Regions from separate parts of the Pseudoduganella aquatica genome, predicted to be linked through region 1. Evidence: predicted binding sites of a transcription regulator. Region 1 holds the regulator's gene; the other holds the start of a gene.
What was found. Region 1 encodes FNR, which switches genes on or off when oxygen is low (the NO sensors DNR and NnrR bind a similar motif). Its sites were predicted from a motif close to TTGATNNNNATCAA; they were not measured.
Positions count from the first base shown of each region.

Region 1 (7,811 bases):
CAGTCGCCAAAAAGGTCCGCCGACAGCACGGGCGTGGACTTGGTGCCGTTGTTGGAGGCGGCGCCGGAGTCCGCGCCGTTCAGCAGGAGCTGCATGTCCTTGGTGGCCGGGTTCCATTTTTCTATCCGCGTGCCGTCCAGCGACTCGCGCAGCAGGTCGCCGTCCCACCAGGAAGCGAAGTTGATGCGGCGCGGATGCTCGGGGGAGATCTGCACGCCGCTGGCGCTCATCAGGCCGCCGACCGAGGCCCAGCATTCCTCGCCCAGGTGGGCCGGATCGATATCCATGCATACGCCGCGTCCCACGTCCGCGCCTTTGCCGTCCAGGCTCCACAGGATTTTGCCGGTGGCCGCGTCGTGCATTTCTATGCCGTGCTTGCCGTAACAGCTGGGCGTTTCGTGCACCATGAAGACCTGTTGTCCCGGACGAAGCGGGTCCAGCTTGCCCACGTGGAGGGCGTCGCCATGGCACAGTCCTGTGCTGTATAGCATTTTGCCGTTGCTACCTATGGTGGCCGCGCCGTAGATGATGTCGTCCTTGCCGTCGTTGTCCACGTCGGCCACGGACAGCCAGTGCGCGCCCTGGTGGTTCACTTCGCCGCCCGCCACGTCGCTGTCGAACACCCAGCGGCTGCTCAGCTTCCCGCCGCGCCAGTCCCAGGCGGCGATCACGGCGCGCGTGTAGTAGCCGCGCGAGAAGATGGCGCTGGGGCGGGCGCCGTCCAGATAGGCCACGCCGCCGAGGAAGCGGTCTACCCGGTTGCCGTAGGCATCGCCCCACGCGGCCACGTCGCCACGCCCGGGCAGATAGGGCGCGCTGGCCATGGCGGCGCCGGTTTCGCCGTTGAAGACGGTGATGAATTCGGGGCCGGACAGGACGTAACCCTTGGGGTTGCGGTAGTCCGCGTTCGCGTCGCCGATCACCTTGCCTTTGCCGTCCACGGTGCCGTCGGCGGTTTTCACCATCAGCTCGGCCTTGCCGTCGCCGTCGAAGTCGTAGACCAGGAAGGTGGTGTAGTGCGCGCCGGCGCGGATGTTGCGGCCCAGGTCCACGCGCCACAAGCGCGTGCCGTCCATTTTGTAGGCGTCGATATAGGTGTTGCCGGTGTAGCCTGCGTGCGAATTGTCGTGCGCATTGGTCGGCTGCCACTTCACTATCAGCTCGTAGCGGCCGTCGCCGTCAAGGTCGGCCGCCGAACCGTCGTTGATCTCGTAGGTGTAGCTCTGGCCGTCGGGCGTGACGCCGCCTGCCGGCTTCTGGACCGGGATGGTTTTGTATTGCTGCGGCCAAGTGGCGCCGGCGCTGGCCAGGGGCTGCTCGCCGCCGCGTGGCAGGACGGGCCGCACCGAGTAGACGGCTGCGGCGGCGCCGGCCGGGTCCACGTAGTTTGTGCTTTTCAGCGGCTGCGTGTTCAGCCGCTTGCCGTCGCGGTAAAGGTCGAAGGACGTCCCGCCCGGGTCCGTCGCCAGCGCCCGCCAGCTGACGAAGACGCCGCCGTTCGCGGCGATGGCGAGCACGCCACGGTCCAGGTTTTCAAGCTGCTTGCCTGCTATTTGAGCCGGGGCGGCCGCAGCGCCGGCGCTCAGCGCCAGTGCCAGGGACGCTGCAACGCCAGCGATGCGGTAGTTGTGCATGGAAGTCTTGTTTACCAGTGCTTGGGCAATACGATGTGCGAGCGGTTCGCATCACGGATGTCGCGGATGCCGGACAGCGCCATCGACACGTCCAGCTCCTTGCGCATGATTTCCAGCGCCAGGCTCACGCCCGGCTTGCCCATGGCGCCCAGGCCGTAGATGTAGCTGCGGCCCGCCATCACGCCGCGGGCGCCCATGGCGCAGGCTTTCAGGATGTCCTGGCCGGAGCGGATACCGCCGTCCATCCACACTTCCATCTTCGGATTCTCGGCCTGCACCGCTTCCAGCACGCCGGGCAGGGCGCGGATGGAGCTCATGGCGCCGTCCAGCTGGCGGCCGCCGTGGTTGCTGACCACCAGCGCGTCCGCGCCGGTGCGGGCGGCCATTTTCGCGTCTTCCGGATCGAGGATGCCTTTCAAAATCAGCTTGCCGCCCCATTGCTTGCGTATCCATTCCACGTCGTCCCAGTTCAGCGTGGGGTCGAACTGCTGGCCCACCCAGGCCATCAGCGTGGACAGGCCCTGCGCGCCCTTGACGTGGCCGTCGAGGTTGCCGAAGGTCTTGCGCTTGCCCAGCAGGACGCTGGCGCACCACGACGGCTTGCTCAGCATGTCCGCGATATTGGACAGGGTAGGGCGCGGCGGCACGGTCAGGCCGTTGCGCAGGTCCGCGTGGCGCTGGCCCAGGATCTGCAGGTCCAGCGTGAGCACCAGCGCCGAGCACTTGGCGGCCTTGGCGCGCGCGATCAGGTCGGCGGCGAAGGCGCGGTCGCGCATCACGTAGAGCTGGAACCAGAACGGCTTGGTGGTGGCCGCCGCCACGTCCTCGATGGAGCAGATGCTCATGGTGGTGAGCGTGAAGGGCACGCCGAATTCCTCGGCCGCCTGCGCTGCCAGGATCTCGCCGTCGCCGTAGTTCAGGCCCGTCAGGCCTACCGGGGCCAGCGCCACCGGCATGGACGCATCCTGGCCGGCCAGCGTGGTGGCGGTATTGCGCTGGTCCACATTCACGGCCACGCGCTGGCGCAGATGGATGGCTTCCAGGTCGCTTTTGTTGGCGCGCATGGTGCCCTGGGTGTAGGAGCCGGAATCGACGTAGCCGAAAATAGCTTTTGCGACGCGACGCTTGGCCTGCAGGCGCAGGTCTTCAATCTCGGTGATGACTGCCATGGGGGTATTGTTATAGGTCTGATTAGGATGGCTTCCGAGTATCGATAGTCGTCACGCCAGTGTCAACGGCTGGCGCAATCTAATCATGTTTATGAGTGATACAAAGCGAAACGTGCGCGAAATGCGCCCGCGCGATACGCTAGTCGTCATTTCTATAATTACAGGGGCAAACCATGCTGCGCGCGCCATTGCTGTCCGGTCTAACCTTGGCCGTCCTCGCTTCCACCCTGACCGGTGCCGACGCCGGCCCCTTGCCCAAGCCGGACCGGGGCGGCGTGCCCGAGTCCAAGCTGTACGACTACGGCGTGATGGGGCCGCCCGCCACCCCGGCCACCGTGGCCGCTGCCGATGCCGCCGTCGCCACGCCGCTGCCGCCCGGCCCCTACGCGGCGGACTGGGAGTCTATCCGCAAGAATTACCGCACCCCGGCCTGGTTCGAGGACGCCAAGTTCGGCATCTTCATGCACTGGGGCGTGTACGCGGTGCCCGCCTACCACAACGAATGGTATGAAAAGCATATGTACGGCGCCGACCTGGCCTGGCACACCGCAACCTTCGGGCCGCCGGAACGCTTTGGCTACAAGGATTTCATCCCCCGGTTCAAGCAGGAGAAGTTCGACGCCGCGCAGTGGGCCACGCTGTTCCGCCGCGCCGGCGCCCGGTTCGTGATGCCCTCCGCCCAGCACCACGACAATTTCGCGCTCTGGGACAGCCATGTTACGCCTTTCAACGCCAAGCGCATGGGACCGAAGCGCGACCTGATAGGCGAACTGGCGGCCGCCGTGCGCAAGGAGGGCATGAAGTTCGGCGTGTCCAACCACGGGGTGGAGAACTTCACCTTCATCAACCCGCCCGAAGCGCTGGAAGCCCGCCTGAAAGCGGCCAAGGCCGACCTGTACGACCCGGAATGGGCGGCCTTCTACAACGTGGCCGATCGCAGCCAGCCCGCCATGGCGCGCTTCCTGACCGACTGGGTGAACCGCAACCTGGAGCTGATCGACCAGTACCAGCCCGACATTCTGTGGTTCGACAACGGCGTCAACCTGCGCGTGCTGGACCCGCTCAAGCTGCGCGTGGCGGCCTACTACTACAACCGCGCCCAGGCCTGGAACAAGGAAGTCTCGATCAGCACCAAATTCGTCGCCTACGCGCCCAGCAACGACGACGCCCAACAGGTCGGATCCATTATCGACTTTGAAAAGATAGGCGTGCGCTCGCCGCCGGACATCCGGCCCGGCCCGTGGATGGTGGACGACACCATAGGCAGCACGTGGGGCTACACCAACGGCATGAAGGTGGCCGGCGGCGCCGCCATTATTGGCCGCCTGGTCGACACGGCGAGCAAGGGCGGCTTCTACCTGCTCAATCTCTCGCCCAAGGCCGACGGCACCATCCCCGAGGAGCAGCAGCGCACCTTGCTGGACGTGGGCGCATGGCTGGACGCCAATGGCGAGGCCATCTACGGCACCCGCCCCTGGAAGCAGTTCGGCGAGGAGGGATGGCGTTTCACATCCAAGGGCACGGCGGTCTACGCCATCGGCGCGCCGCGCGACGGCTCGGTGGTGCTGCGCGTACTGGGACCGGGCGCCGGCAAGGTGAGGGGCGTGGAACAGCTGGGCCGCGACGGCGCGCTGCCATTCCGCCAGACCCAGGAAGGCCTGACGGTGGAGGGTATTTCCAGCGCGCCCGGCGCCTTGGGCGGCGCGCCGTCGGCGCTGAAAATCACCTTCTGAGCTGGCCTGTAGGGGATCCCCTACAGCAGCCAGCCGGAATACCCGATACCGCCCAGGCCCGGTGCGGGCGATACTGTCCGCATCGACAGCGCAGCCCATGCACCGGAGCCGACCATGACCACCGCCACCATCCACATCGCATCTTCCGCCCCAGCCAAGGCGCAGCCCCAGCCGCGCTGCGGCCTGTGCAGCTTCAACCGCCTGTGCCTGCCGCAGGGACTGGACGAGGATGCGATGCACCGCCTGGAGCAGATCATCTCGCGCCGCCGCAAAGTGCAGCGCGACGAGCAGCTGTTCAGCATGGGGCAGGGATTCGGCAGCCTGTACGCGGTGCGCCTGGGGCATTTCAAGACCGCGCAGGTGAACCAGCGCGGCGAGCAGCAGATTACCGGCTTCCACATGGCCGGCGACCTGCTGGGCATGGAAGCGATAGGCACCGGCCAGCACAGCTGCAGCGCGGTGGCGCTGGAGGACAGCGAAGTGTGCGAAATCCCCTTTGGCCGCCTGCAGGAGCTGGTGGCCGAAGTGCCCGAGCTGATGCACCAGTTCCACCGCGTCATGGCGCGTGAAATCCAGCGCGAACAGGCGGTTGCCCTATTTTTGGGCAATATGCGCGCCGAACAGCGCCTGGCCTTGATGCTGACCTCCCTGGGCGCCCGCTACGCGGCGCGCGGCTTCTCGCCTGCAAGCTTCCAGCTGCGCATGTCGCGCGAGGACATCGGCGGCTACCTGGGCCTGACCATCGAGAGCATCAGCCGCCTGCTGGCGCGCTTCCGCAAGGCCGGCTGGATCAGCCTGAACAACCGCGACCTGCGCATCCTGGATCTGGCCGGCCTGCAAGACTTGGCCGCCGGCCGCTTTGCCCCTGAGTGCGAAGCCGCCTGAGGCGCTGTCTGGCGCCCCGCCTGCTTCCCGTCCTCTATTCCTGTTCCACCTGGTAGCGCCGCTCGATGTTTTGCTGACAAGCCAGGCAGTGCGCAGCCGACGGCTGCGCCAGCAAGCGGGCCAGCGCAATGGCCGCGCCGCACTGGCGGCATGCGCCGTAGCTGCCGTCCGCCAGCCGCGCCAGCGCCAGTTCCACCACCTCCAGCTCCCACGTTGCCTGCTTGCGCGCCGCTCGCGCCCGCTCGCTCAACAGCATGCGCTCCAGTTCCGCCGCCGTTTCGCTGTCTACCGAGTGCATTGCGTTCTCCGCCGTTCCCATGGGTGTAACTGTATGGGAAGCGGGCGTTCCGCGTCAGTGGCTGGTTTGATCCAGGTCAAATTGCCGCCGAATTTCCGCTGCGGACACTAAGGCTTTACCGGGGCGGGCATCTTTCGTATGATTGCGGCATGCAAAATCCCCCCATCGCCGACCAAAGCCTGGCCTGGCTACTGGCAGCCGCCACCGATCCCGTCCTCATCGTAGACCGCGGCGGCGCGATTGCGCTCGCCAATCCGGCCCTGGAAGCGCTGTTCGGCTACACGCAGGAGCAGTTGCAGGGCCTGCCGGTGGAGACGCTGATACCCGAACGCTTCCGCCACGGCCACCAGGCGCTGCGCGAAGGCTACACCGCCGAGCCGCATCCGCGCGCGATGGGCGCGGGGGCCCAGCTGTCCGGCCGCCACCGCGAGGGACGCGAATTCCCGGTCGAGGTCAGCCTGTCGCCGCTGCGCAGCCCGGACGGCCAGACCATGGTGATGGCCACCATCCACGACATCAGCGCCCGCAAGGCCGCCGAACAGGCGCTCCAGGAGAGCGAAGCGCGCATGCGCGCCGTGTTTGAAACGGCGGTGGACGGCATTATCACCATCGACGAACACGGCATGCTGGAACGCCTGAACCCCGCCGCCGAGCGCATGTTCGGCTACCGCGAGGCGGAGGTGGCGGGCCGCAACATCAATATGCTGATGCCGGAGCCGCACCGCAGCGCGCACGACGGCTACCTGGCGCATTACCGCGCCACCGGCGAAAAACGCATCATCGGCAAGGGCCGCGAAGTGCAGGGCCTGCGGCGCGACGGCAGCGTCTTCCCCATGGACTTGTCGGTGGCAGAGATGACCTTGGGCGGCAAGCGCATGTACACCGGCCTGGTGCGCGACATCACCGAACGCAAGCTGGCCGAGCAGAAGTCCGAACAACTGCTGCAGGAACTGAGCAGCGCCAACGAGGAACTGACCAATTTCGCCTACGTGGTCTCGCACGACCTGAAGGCGCCGCTGCGCGGCATCGGCTCGCTAGCGGACTGGCTGGCCACCGACTACGCCGCCCTGTTCAACGACGAGGGCAAGGAGCATATGCGCCTGCTCATCAACCGCGTGCACCGCATGGGCGCGCTGATCGACGGCATCTTGCAGTACTCCCGCGTGGGACGGGTGCGCGAGGCCGTGGCCCTGGTGGACCTGAACAAGGTGCTGGCCGAGGTGCTGGACCTGCTGGCGCCGCCGCCCGGCATCGCCATCACGGTGGCGCCGGGCCTGCCCACGGTGGCCGGCGAACCGACCCGGCTGCAGCAGGTGTTCCACAACCTGATCTCCAACGCCATCAAATACATGCACCGTCCGGACGGCCAGGTGACCGTCAGCTGCGAGGACGACGGCAGCCACTGGCGCTTTGCCGTGACGGACAACGGCCCCGGCATCGAGCCGCGCCATTTCGAGCGCATCTTCCAGCTGTTCCAGACCCTGGCCCCGCGCGACCGCGTGGAAAGCACCGGCGTGGGCCTGGCGCTGGTCAAGAAGATCGTGGAAATGTACCGTGGCCGGGTCTGGGTCGAGTCGGCGCCCGGCGCCGGCGCCACTTTCTATTTCACCTGGCCCAAGGAATGCCTATGAAGAATGCCAGCAAGCCCATCCTCCTGGTCGAAGACGACACCGTGGACGTGATGACGATTAAACGCGCGCTGAAGGAAATCGGCGTGGGCAACCCCGTGGTGGCGGTCGAGCACGGCGAAGCCGCGCTGGATTACCTGCGCAGCGCGGACTGTGCGCGGCCCTGCATCATCCTGCTGGACCTGAATATGCCCATCATGAGCGGCATCGAGTTCCTGCGCGAAGCCAAGCACGACGCGGCGCTGCGGCCCATCCCTGTGGTCGTGCTGACCACCTCGGCCGAGCAGCAGGACAAGCTGAGCAGCTTCGAGCTGGGCGTGGCCGGCTACATGGCCAAGCCGGTCGACTACCGCGCCTTCGTCGAGGTGGTGCGCTCGATAGACCGCTACTGGACCGTCAGCGAGATGCCCTGAATGATGGACAAGCCGAACACCGCCGCCACGGAACCTGTGCGCGTCCTCATC
Region 1 covers NZ_CP086370.1:3,839,271-3,847,081, reverse strand. The annotation lists gene KT882_RS17185 (rhamnogalacturonan lyase) at 1-1,634, opposite strand, end outside; gene KT882_RS17180 (alpha-hydroxy acid oxidase) at 1,646-2,803, opposite strand; gene KT882_RS17175 (alpha-L-fucosidase) at 2,977-4,536, shown strand; gene fnr (fumarate/nitrate reduction transcriptional regulator Fnr) at 4,651-5,421, shown strand; gene KT882_RS17165 (TraR/DksA C4-type zinc finger protein) at 5,456-5,719, opposite strand; gene KT882_RS17160 (sensor histidine kinase) at 5,869-7,350, shown strand; gene KT882_RS17155 (response regulator) at 7,347-7,760, shown strand; gene KT882_RS17150 (hybrid sensor histidine kinase/response regulator) at 7,761-7,811, shown strand, end outside.

Region 2 (7,811 bases), 2.5 Mb from region 1:
GAAGCCAGGCTGCTGCGCTGGGCCGCGCCGCTGGCGCATCCGCGCGCGGCGCGGCGGGCCGCCTTCATCGTGCCGCTGCTGTGCGGCCTGCTGTCCCTGGCCATGGGCCAGGACGACGGCTGGGACATGCGCAACTACCATCTCTACAACGTGCATGCGCTGCTGAACGGGCGCATGGCGCTGGACATGTCGCCGGCCGGCTTCCAGAGCTATTTCAATCCCTTGCTCGACGTGCCGTATTTCCTGCTCACGCAATGGCTGCCGGCGCCGGTGGCCGGCTTTGCCTTCGGCGTGCTGCACGGCCTGGTCTTTGTGCTGGTGGCCGCCATCGTGCGCCAGTTCGTCGCCAGCGGCCGCACCGCGCTGCTGCTGGCCATCGCCGGCATGATGAGCGCGGCCTTCCTGTCCGAGCTGGGCAACTCCATGGGCGACAATGTGACGGCGCTGCTGGTGCTGTGGTCGCTGTACTGGCTGCTGCGCCGCTGGGAACAGCTGCCGTCCTGCACCGGCGCCGGCTTGCGCGCGCTGCTGGGTGCGGGCGCCGTCATGGGCCTGGGTCTCGGCCTGAAGCTGACCAATGCGAGCTTTGCGGTGGGCGCCTGCGTTGCGCTGCTGGCCCTGGCCGCGCCGCTGCGGCAGCGCGTGCTGGCCGCCTTCCTGTATGGCGTGGGCGTGCTGGCTGGCATGGCGGCAACGTCGGGCTACTGGATGCTCCGCATGTGGAGCAGCTACGGCAATCCCTTGTTCCCGCAATTTAACAACATCTTCCACAGCCCGATGGCGGCGGAACTGGGCGTGCTGGACGAGGGGCACTTGCCGCGCGGCCCGCTCGAAGCGCTGCTGTGGCCCTTTGTTTTCACGCGCAATATCGGCCGCATCGCCGAGGTGCCTATCCAGCAAATTATCTGGCCGCTGCTGTACACGGCGGTGGCGGCGTGGACCGTGGTGGCGCTGCTGCGCCGCGTGCAGGGAGCGCAAGGCAAGTTCGCCGCGCTGCCCGTGCTGGCGCCGCGCGCCTTGTTCCTGCTGGTGTTCTTTGCGGTCTCGTATGTGGTGTGGGTGCGCCTGTTCAGCATCTACCGCTATGTGGTGCCGATGGAGCTGCTGGCGCCGCTGCTGTTCTGGCTGCTGTTGCAGACCATGGCGCCGCCGCCGCTGGCGGCCCGCTTGGGCGGCTGGCTGCTGCTGGCCGCCACGCTGGCCGTGCTGCCCTTTACTACCTGGGGACACGCGGGCTGGACTGAACGCGCCTTCGCGGCCGATACGCCGCGCATCGCGCAGCCCGCGCGCGCCGTGGTGTTCCAGGCTTCGTCGGATAGCCCGATGGGCTGGCTGGCGCAGTTTATGCCGCCGGATGCGGCGGTGGTTGGCCTGGGTTCCGGCTTTCCGGAATCGCCGGCTTACCGGGAGCGCATGCGGCAGCTCATCGCCACGCGCGGCGGGCCGCATTACATCATGTTCCCGATCGCCACCGACAAGCGCGCCACCGGCATGGAGCGCAAGGCGCAGCTCGCCGGTTCGCTGGGCTTGACCGGCAGCGAAACGGGCTGCCGCGCGCTGGAATGGCTGACCAGCCATGTGCGGATGAAGGCCCAGGTCGACCGCGCGGCGGCGCCGTCCGGCCAGCTGTGCACGCTGGCCTTGCAGGCGCAGTACCGCAAGGATACGGCGCCGGAAGACAGGGCCATGGAAGCGGAGGCGGCGCGCCGTTTGGGCCTGATCGGGCTGGCGTATGATCCAGCAAGTTGTGTGGCTTACCGGGCGTCGGTGGGCACTGAGCCTTATCCGTACCGGATGTGTACGGTGGCGGCCGCCGACGGCGCTGGCGGGTTACGTGCTGCGCACTAACCCGCCCTACGGTTCTCCAGTGTTGGCGGTGTTGTTGCGTAGGGCGGCTTAGCGCAAAGCGCGTAACCCGCCTTGCCCGGCGTTAATCCAGTCCGCCGAAACGCTGGCGGAAGTCGCCGCCGGCTGCGGCGGCGCTGTCGTCCTCGCGGCGCAGCACGGCCAGCACGTGCTGCTCGGCCGCCGCCGCCACCAGCCGGTACAGCTCGCGCGCCAGCTCATAGGCTGAAGCGCCCGGCCACGGTTCGGGCAGCAGTTCCACCGGCAGCTGCGGATCGTGCAGCTGCACGCGGCGCCAGGCGTGGATCAGCAGCGATCGGATCACGAAGGCCTGTTCCGGCTCAGGCTGGTGGCCGCCGCGCAGCAGGGCCAGCAGCGGCTCGAACTGGGCGATGAACTGCAGGTAGCCGCCGCTCACGCCGCTCAGGTCCCATCCCTCGTCTATCATTTCCCGCAGCGGGCGCCCGTTGCGCGCGCCCGGCATTTCCGCCGCGTGGCAGATGAACAGCTTGTCGCGCATGCCGGTGCGCGCCAGCAGTTCGTCCAAGGTGTCCGGATTGCCGGCCGGATGGCCGAACACGCCGGCCGACACCAGGCCGTACCCTTCCCATACCAGCTCCTTGCGCAGCAGCGTGCGCTCGGCCGCGCCCAGGCTGTTGCCGCTCATGACCAGAGTCCAGTCGCCGTCCCAGTGCACCTGCAGCGGCGCGTAGATGCGGCGCTGCGCGCGCGCAAAGCGGGCCTGCGCCTCGGGCGCGATGGAATAGGACGAGCGCCGCCCGTCGCGCTGCGACACCAGCCAGCCCTCCTGCGCCAGCCGGAACACGGCGGTGCGCAGCAGCCTGTCGTTCACGCCGAAGGGCGCCAGCAGCTCGATCAGGCTGCCCAGCCAAACTGTGCCGCCATGCGGCACGATGGCGTCGCCGAAGATGGTCATTACCAGCGACTTCGAGCGCGGCGGGTCGCTGGCCAGGAAGTGGGCTATCCATTCGTTGCTGTTCAGGGTCTTCATCTTGCGCACGGGTGATGTTCTCTCAAGCCGGGAGTTTACTTTGCTGCGGCTTCGGCGCAGCATTATTTTTTTTGTATCTGCGCATTTTGGCACCGTTTCGCCCCAAAGGGATACGGTTTTTTGATTTGAGTCAAAAAATCAGTATGCAAACGAATTATTGTATCGTATGATGATTTCACACCCTTGACCAAGGAGACAAAACATGTACGCACAGATGGTTGAAACCGGCCTGAAGAAAGTTCAGACGAACGAGGACATGAGCGCCGACGAGCGCGAATTCCAGGCCCGTATCGACGCCGGCGTGAAGATCGAAGCCAAGGACTGGATGCCGGACGCGTACCGCAAGACGCTGATACGCCAGATCTCCCAGCACGCCCATTCCGAAATCGTCGGCCAGCTGCCTGAAGGCAACTGGGTAACCCGCGCCCCCACGCTGAAACGCAAGTCCATCCTGCTGGCCAAGATCCAGGACGAGGCCGGCCACGGCCTGTACCTGTACAGCGCCGCCGAGACCCTGGGCGTGTCGCGCGACGAGCTGCTGGCCGCGCTGCACAGCGGCAAAGCCAAGTATTCCAGCATCTTCAACTACCCCACGCTGAGCTGGGCCGACATGGGCGCCATCGGCTGGCTGGTGGACGGCTCGGCCATCATCAACCAGATCCCGCTGTGCCGCTGCTCCTACGGCCCGTATTCGCGCGCCATGATCCGCGTCTGCAAGGAAGAGTCCTTCCATGCGCGCCAGGGCTACGACATCATGATGTCGCTGGCCAAGGGCACGCCGGAACAGAAAGCCATGGCGCAGGACGCGCTGAACCGCTGGTGGTGGCCGTCGCTGATGATGTTCGGCCCGTCCGACGCCGAGTCGGTCAACAGCGCGCAGTCCGCGCAATGGCGCATCAAGCTGTTCTCGAACGACGAGCTGCGCCAGCGCATGGTCGACCAGACCGTGCCGCAAGCCGAATACCTGGGCCTGACCGTGCCCGATCCCGACCTGAAGTTCAACGCCGAGACCGGCCACTATGAATTCGGCGAAATCGACTGGAGCGAGTTCCAGGCCGTCCTGAAGGGCAACGGCCCGTGCAACCGCGAGCGCCTGCGCACCCGCGTGCAGGCCTGGGAAGAGGGCGAGTGGTTCCGCGACGCGCTGGTGGCCTATGCCGACAAACATCAAGAGGACAAGGCTGCGGCCTGAGGAGACATAAGATGAGCAAAGAATGGCCATTGTGGGAAGTTTTCATCCGTAGCCAGCACGGCCTGGCGCACAAGCACGTGGGCAGCCTGCACGCGTCCGACGCCGGCATGGCGGTCAACAACGCGCGCGACGTGTACACCCGCCGCAACGAGGGCGTGAGCATCTGGGTGGTGCGCGCCACCGACATCGTGGCCAGCAGCCCGGGCGACAAGGACGCGCTGTTCGAGCCGTCCAACAGCAAGGTCTACCGCCATCCCACCTTCTTCCCGATGCCGGAAGAAGTGAAGAACCTGTAAGCGCGAGGCGACGATGGACAACAAGATTGCATACCTGCTGCGCCAGGGCGACAACGCGCTGATCCTGAGCCAGCGCCTGTCCGAGCTGTGCGGCAAAGGCCCGGCGCTGGAGGAGGACATGGCGCTGACCAATGTGGCGCTGGATCTGCTGGGCCAGACCCGCATGTGGTACAGCTACGCCGCCGAGCTGGAAGGCGCGGGCCGCGACGAGGACAAGCTGGCCTACCACCGCGACGCGCACGACTTCAAGAACTGCCTGCTGGTGGAGCAAAAGAACGGCAACTACGCCGACACCATGATGCGCCAGTTCTACTTCGATACCTGGCACTACTTCTTCATCGGCGCGCTGACCAAGTGCGGCGACGAGCGTATCCGCGAGATCGCCGAGAAGTCGTTGAAGGAAGTGACCTATCACCTGCGCCGCAGCGGCGACCTGATCGTGCGCATGGGCGACGGCACGCCGGTGAGCCACGCCAAGACGCAGGCGGCGGCCGACCAGCTGTGGATGTACACGGGCGAGTTCTTCAAGTACGACGCGGTGGACGAGGCCATGGTGGCCGCAGGCGTGGCCCCGGCTTCCGAGCCGCTGCGCGCGCAGTGGCTGGCCCACGTGAGCGACATCTTCGGCGAAGCCACCTTGACGATGCCGTCGCCGGACGCGTGGATGCAGAAGGGCGGCAAGCAGGGCGTGCACAGCGAGCACCTGGGCTACCTGCTGGCCGAGATGCAGTTCCTGCAGCGCGCCTATCCCGGTTCGGAGTGGTAAATGAACGCCGCCGCTGCCATCAGCACTGAGCAAGTCTGGGCCTGGCTGGCCGAGGTGGCCGACCCCGAGATCCCCGTGATCTCGGTGGTGGACCTCGGCATCGTGCGCGAGGTGGCCGTGGCGGACGACGGCGCCTGCGTTGTCACCATCACGCCGACTTATTCGGGCTGCCCGGCCATGCAGGTGATCGCGGACGCCGTCACCGGTGCGCTGCGCGAGCGCGGCATCGAGCAGGTGGAGCTGCGCACGCAGCTGTCGCCCGCCTGGACCACGGACTGGATGAGCGAGGAAGGCAAGGCCAAGCTGAAAGGCTACGGCATCGCCCCGCCCGCGCAGCAGGTGATCGACATCAGCGGCTTGCGGCGCAGCGCGTCCGGCGCGCAGGACCTGGCAGCCGGTGTGCGGCGCGGCGCCGTCGCCAAACCCACGGTCGTGTGCCCGAATTGCGGCTCCAGCCATACCGAAAACACCAGCCAGTTCGGCTCCACGCCTTGCAAGGCGCTGTACAAGTGCCTCGATTGCCGCGAGCCTTTCGACTACTTCAAGTGCCACTGAGAGCATAACCATTATGAGCAAATTCTATCCGCTGTCCGTCGCCAAGGTGAGCAACGAAACGCGCGACTGCATCGCCGTCACCTTCGCCGTGCCGCCCGAACTGGAAGAAAGCTTCAAGTACCAGCAAGGCCAGCACCTCACGCTGCGCACCCACATCAATGCCGAGGACGTGCGCCGTTCCTACTCCATCTGCTCCGCCGTGCAGGACGGCGCGCTGCGCGTGGCCATCAAGCGCACCCCTGGCGGCATGTTCTCCAGCTGGGCCAACGACACGCTGAAGGCCGGCGCCGTGATCGAGGTCATGCCGCCCATGGGCCACTTCAACGTGGCGCTGGACGCGGCCAACCGCAAGAACTACATGGCCTTCGCGGCGGGCAGCGGCATCACGCCCATCCTGTCCATCATCAAGACCACGCTGCTGACGGAGCCGAACAGCCGCTTCACCCTGTTCTACGGCAACCGCGCCTCGTCGTCGGTGATCTTCAAGAACGAACTGGCGGACCTGAAGGACATCTACACGGACCGCCTGAACATCGCCTACGTGATGAGCCGCGAGCAGCAGGACATCGAGCTGTTCAACGGCCGCATCACGAAAGAGAAGGCGCAGCAGTTCCTGCAGCACTGGGTGCGCGTGGAGGACTACGACAACGCCTTTATCTGCGGCCCTGAAGACATGATGCACGGCGTCTCGGCCGCGCTGCAGGAAGCGGGCATGCCGAAGGCGAACATCAAGATCGAGCTGTTCGCGGCCAGCATACCGAAGCACCAGCACAAGCCGCGCGCGCAAGCCGACGCGGGTGCGGGCCTGACCGAAGTGACCGTCGTCATGGACGGCAACCACACCATGTTCACCATGGACCGCGACAAGGAGTCCATCCTGGACGCGGGCCTGCGCGCCGGCATCGACATGCGCTACTCCTGCAAGGGCGGCGTGTGCTCCACCTGCCGCTGCAAGGTGCTGGACGGGAAAGTGGACATGGACGTGAACTACGCGCTGGAAGACTACGAGATCGCGCGCGGCTTCGTGCTGAGCTGCCAGAGCTTCCCGGTGACGGACAAAGTGGTGGTCGACTTCGACCAGGCCGAGTGAGCAATGGCGGGTTACGGTGCTGCGCACCTAACCCGCCCTACGTGCACGCGAAATACACGGAATATCGTAGGGCGGGTTAGGCGCAGCCGTAACCCGCCAACAAGAATCAACGGAGGAGACGCCATGAGTTACGAGAATATTTTATTTGAAATCCAAGGCGGCATCGCCAAGCTGACGCTGAACCGTCCGGACAAACTCAATAGCTTCACCCAGGCCATGCACCTGGAGGTGCGCGATGCGCTGGCCAAGGTGCAGGCCGACAAATCGGTGCGCGTATTCCTGCTCACCGGCGCCGGCCGCGGCTTCTGCGCCGGCCAGGACCTGGGCGACCGCGCCGTGGAACCCGGCGCCGAGGGCGTGGACCTGGGCGACTCGGTCGAGAAATTCTACGCCCCGCTGGTACTGGCCCTGCGCAGCCTGCCCATGCCCGTCATCTGCGCCGTGAACGGCGTGGCGGCCGGCGCGGGCGCCAACCTGGCGCTGGCCTGCGACATCGTCATCGCCGGCAAGTCGGCCAGCTTCGTGGAAGCCTTCTGCCGCCTCGGCCTGATCCCGGACACCGGCGGCACCTGGATTTTGCCGCGCCTGATAGGCATGGCGCGCGCCACCGGCCTGGCCATGCTGGGCGAAAAACTCACCGCAGACCGCGCCGAGCAATGGGGCCTGATCTGGAAATCCGTGCCGGACGAACTGCTCATGACCGAAGCCACGGCCATGGCCGAACACTTCGCCACCGCGCCCACCAAGGGCCTGGCCTACACCAAGAAGGCGCTGCAGATCAGCCACTGCAACTCGCTGCCCGAGCAGCTCAAGCTGGAAGGCGAAATGATGCGCGAGCTGGGCTACAGCCACGACTACCGCGAAGGCGTGGCCGCTTTCATCGCCAAGCGCGCGCCTGAATTCAAGGGGGAATAAACATGGCCGCTCTGGATAAAGCCAGCATCGTCGCCGTGATCGGCAGCGGTGCCATGGGCGCGGGCATCGCACAGGTGGCGGCCGCCGCCGGCCACACCGTCAAGCTGTACGACACGCGCGCCGAGGCGGTGCAGAAGGCC
Region 2 covers NZ_CP086370.1:6,293,451-6,301,261, reverse strand. The annotation lists gene KT882_RS28090 (glycosyltransferase 87 family protein) at 1-1,848, shown strand, start outside; gene paaX (phenylacetic acid degradation operon negative regulatory protein PaaX) at 1,931-2,857, opposite strand; gene paaA (1,2-phenylacetyl-CoA epoxidase subunit PaaA) at 3,060-4,049, shown strand; gene paaB (1,2-phenylacetyl-CoA epoxidase subunit PaaB) at 4,061-4,345, shown strand; gene paaC (1,2-phenylacetyl-CoA epoxidase subunit PaaC) at 4,359-5,111, shown strand; gene paaD (1,2-phenylacetyl-CoA epoxidase subunit PaaD) at 5,112-5,666, shown strand; gene paaE (1,2-phenylacetyl-CoA epoxidase subunit PaaE) at 5,680-6,756, shown strand; gene paaG (2-(1,2-epoxy-1,2-dihydrophenyl)acetyl-CoA isomerase PaaG) at 6,880-7,671, shown strand; gene paaH (3-hydroxyacyl-CoA dehydrogenase PaaH) at 7,674-7,811, shown strand, end outside.
Region 2: a site for FNR is predicted at 2,978-2,991, ahead of paaA (1,2-phenylacetyl-CoA epoxidase subunit PaaA). Genes of this name have one in related genera too.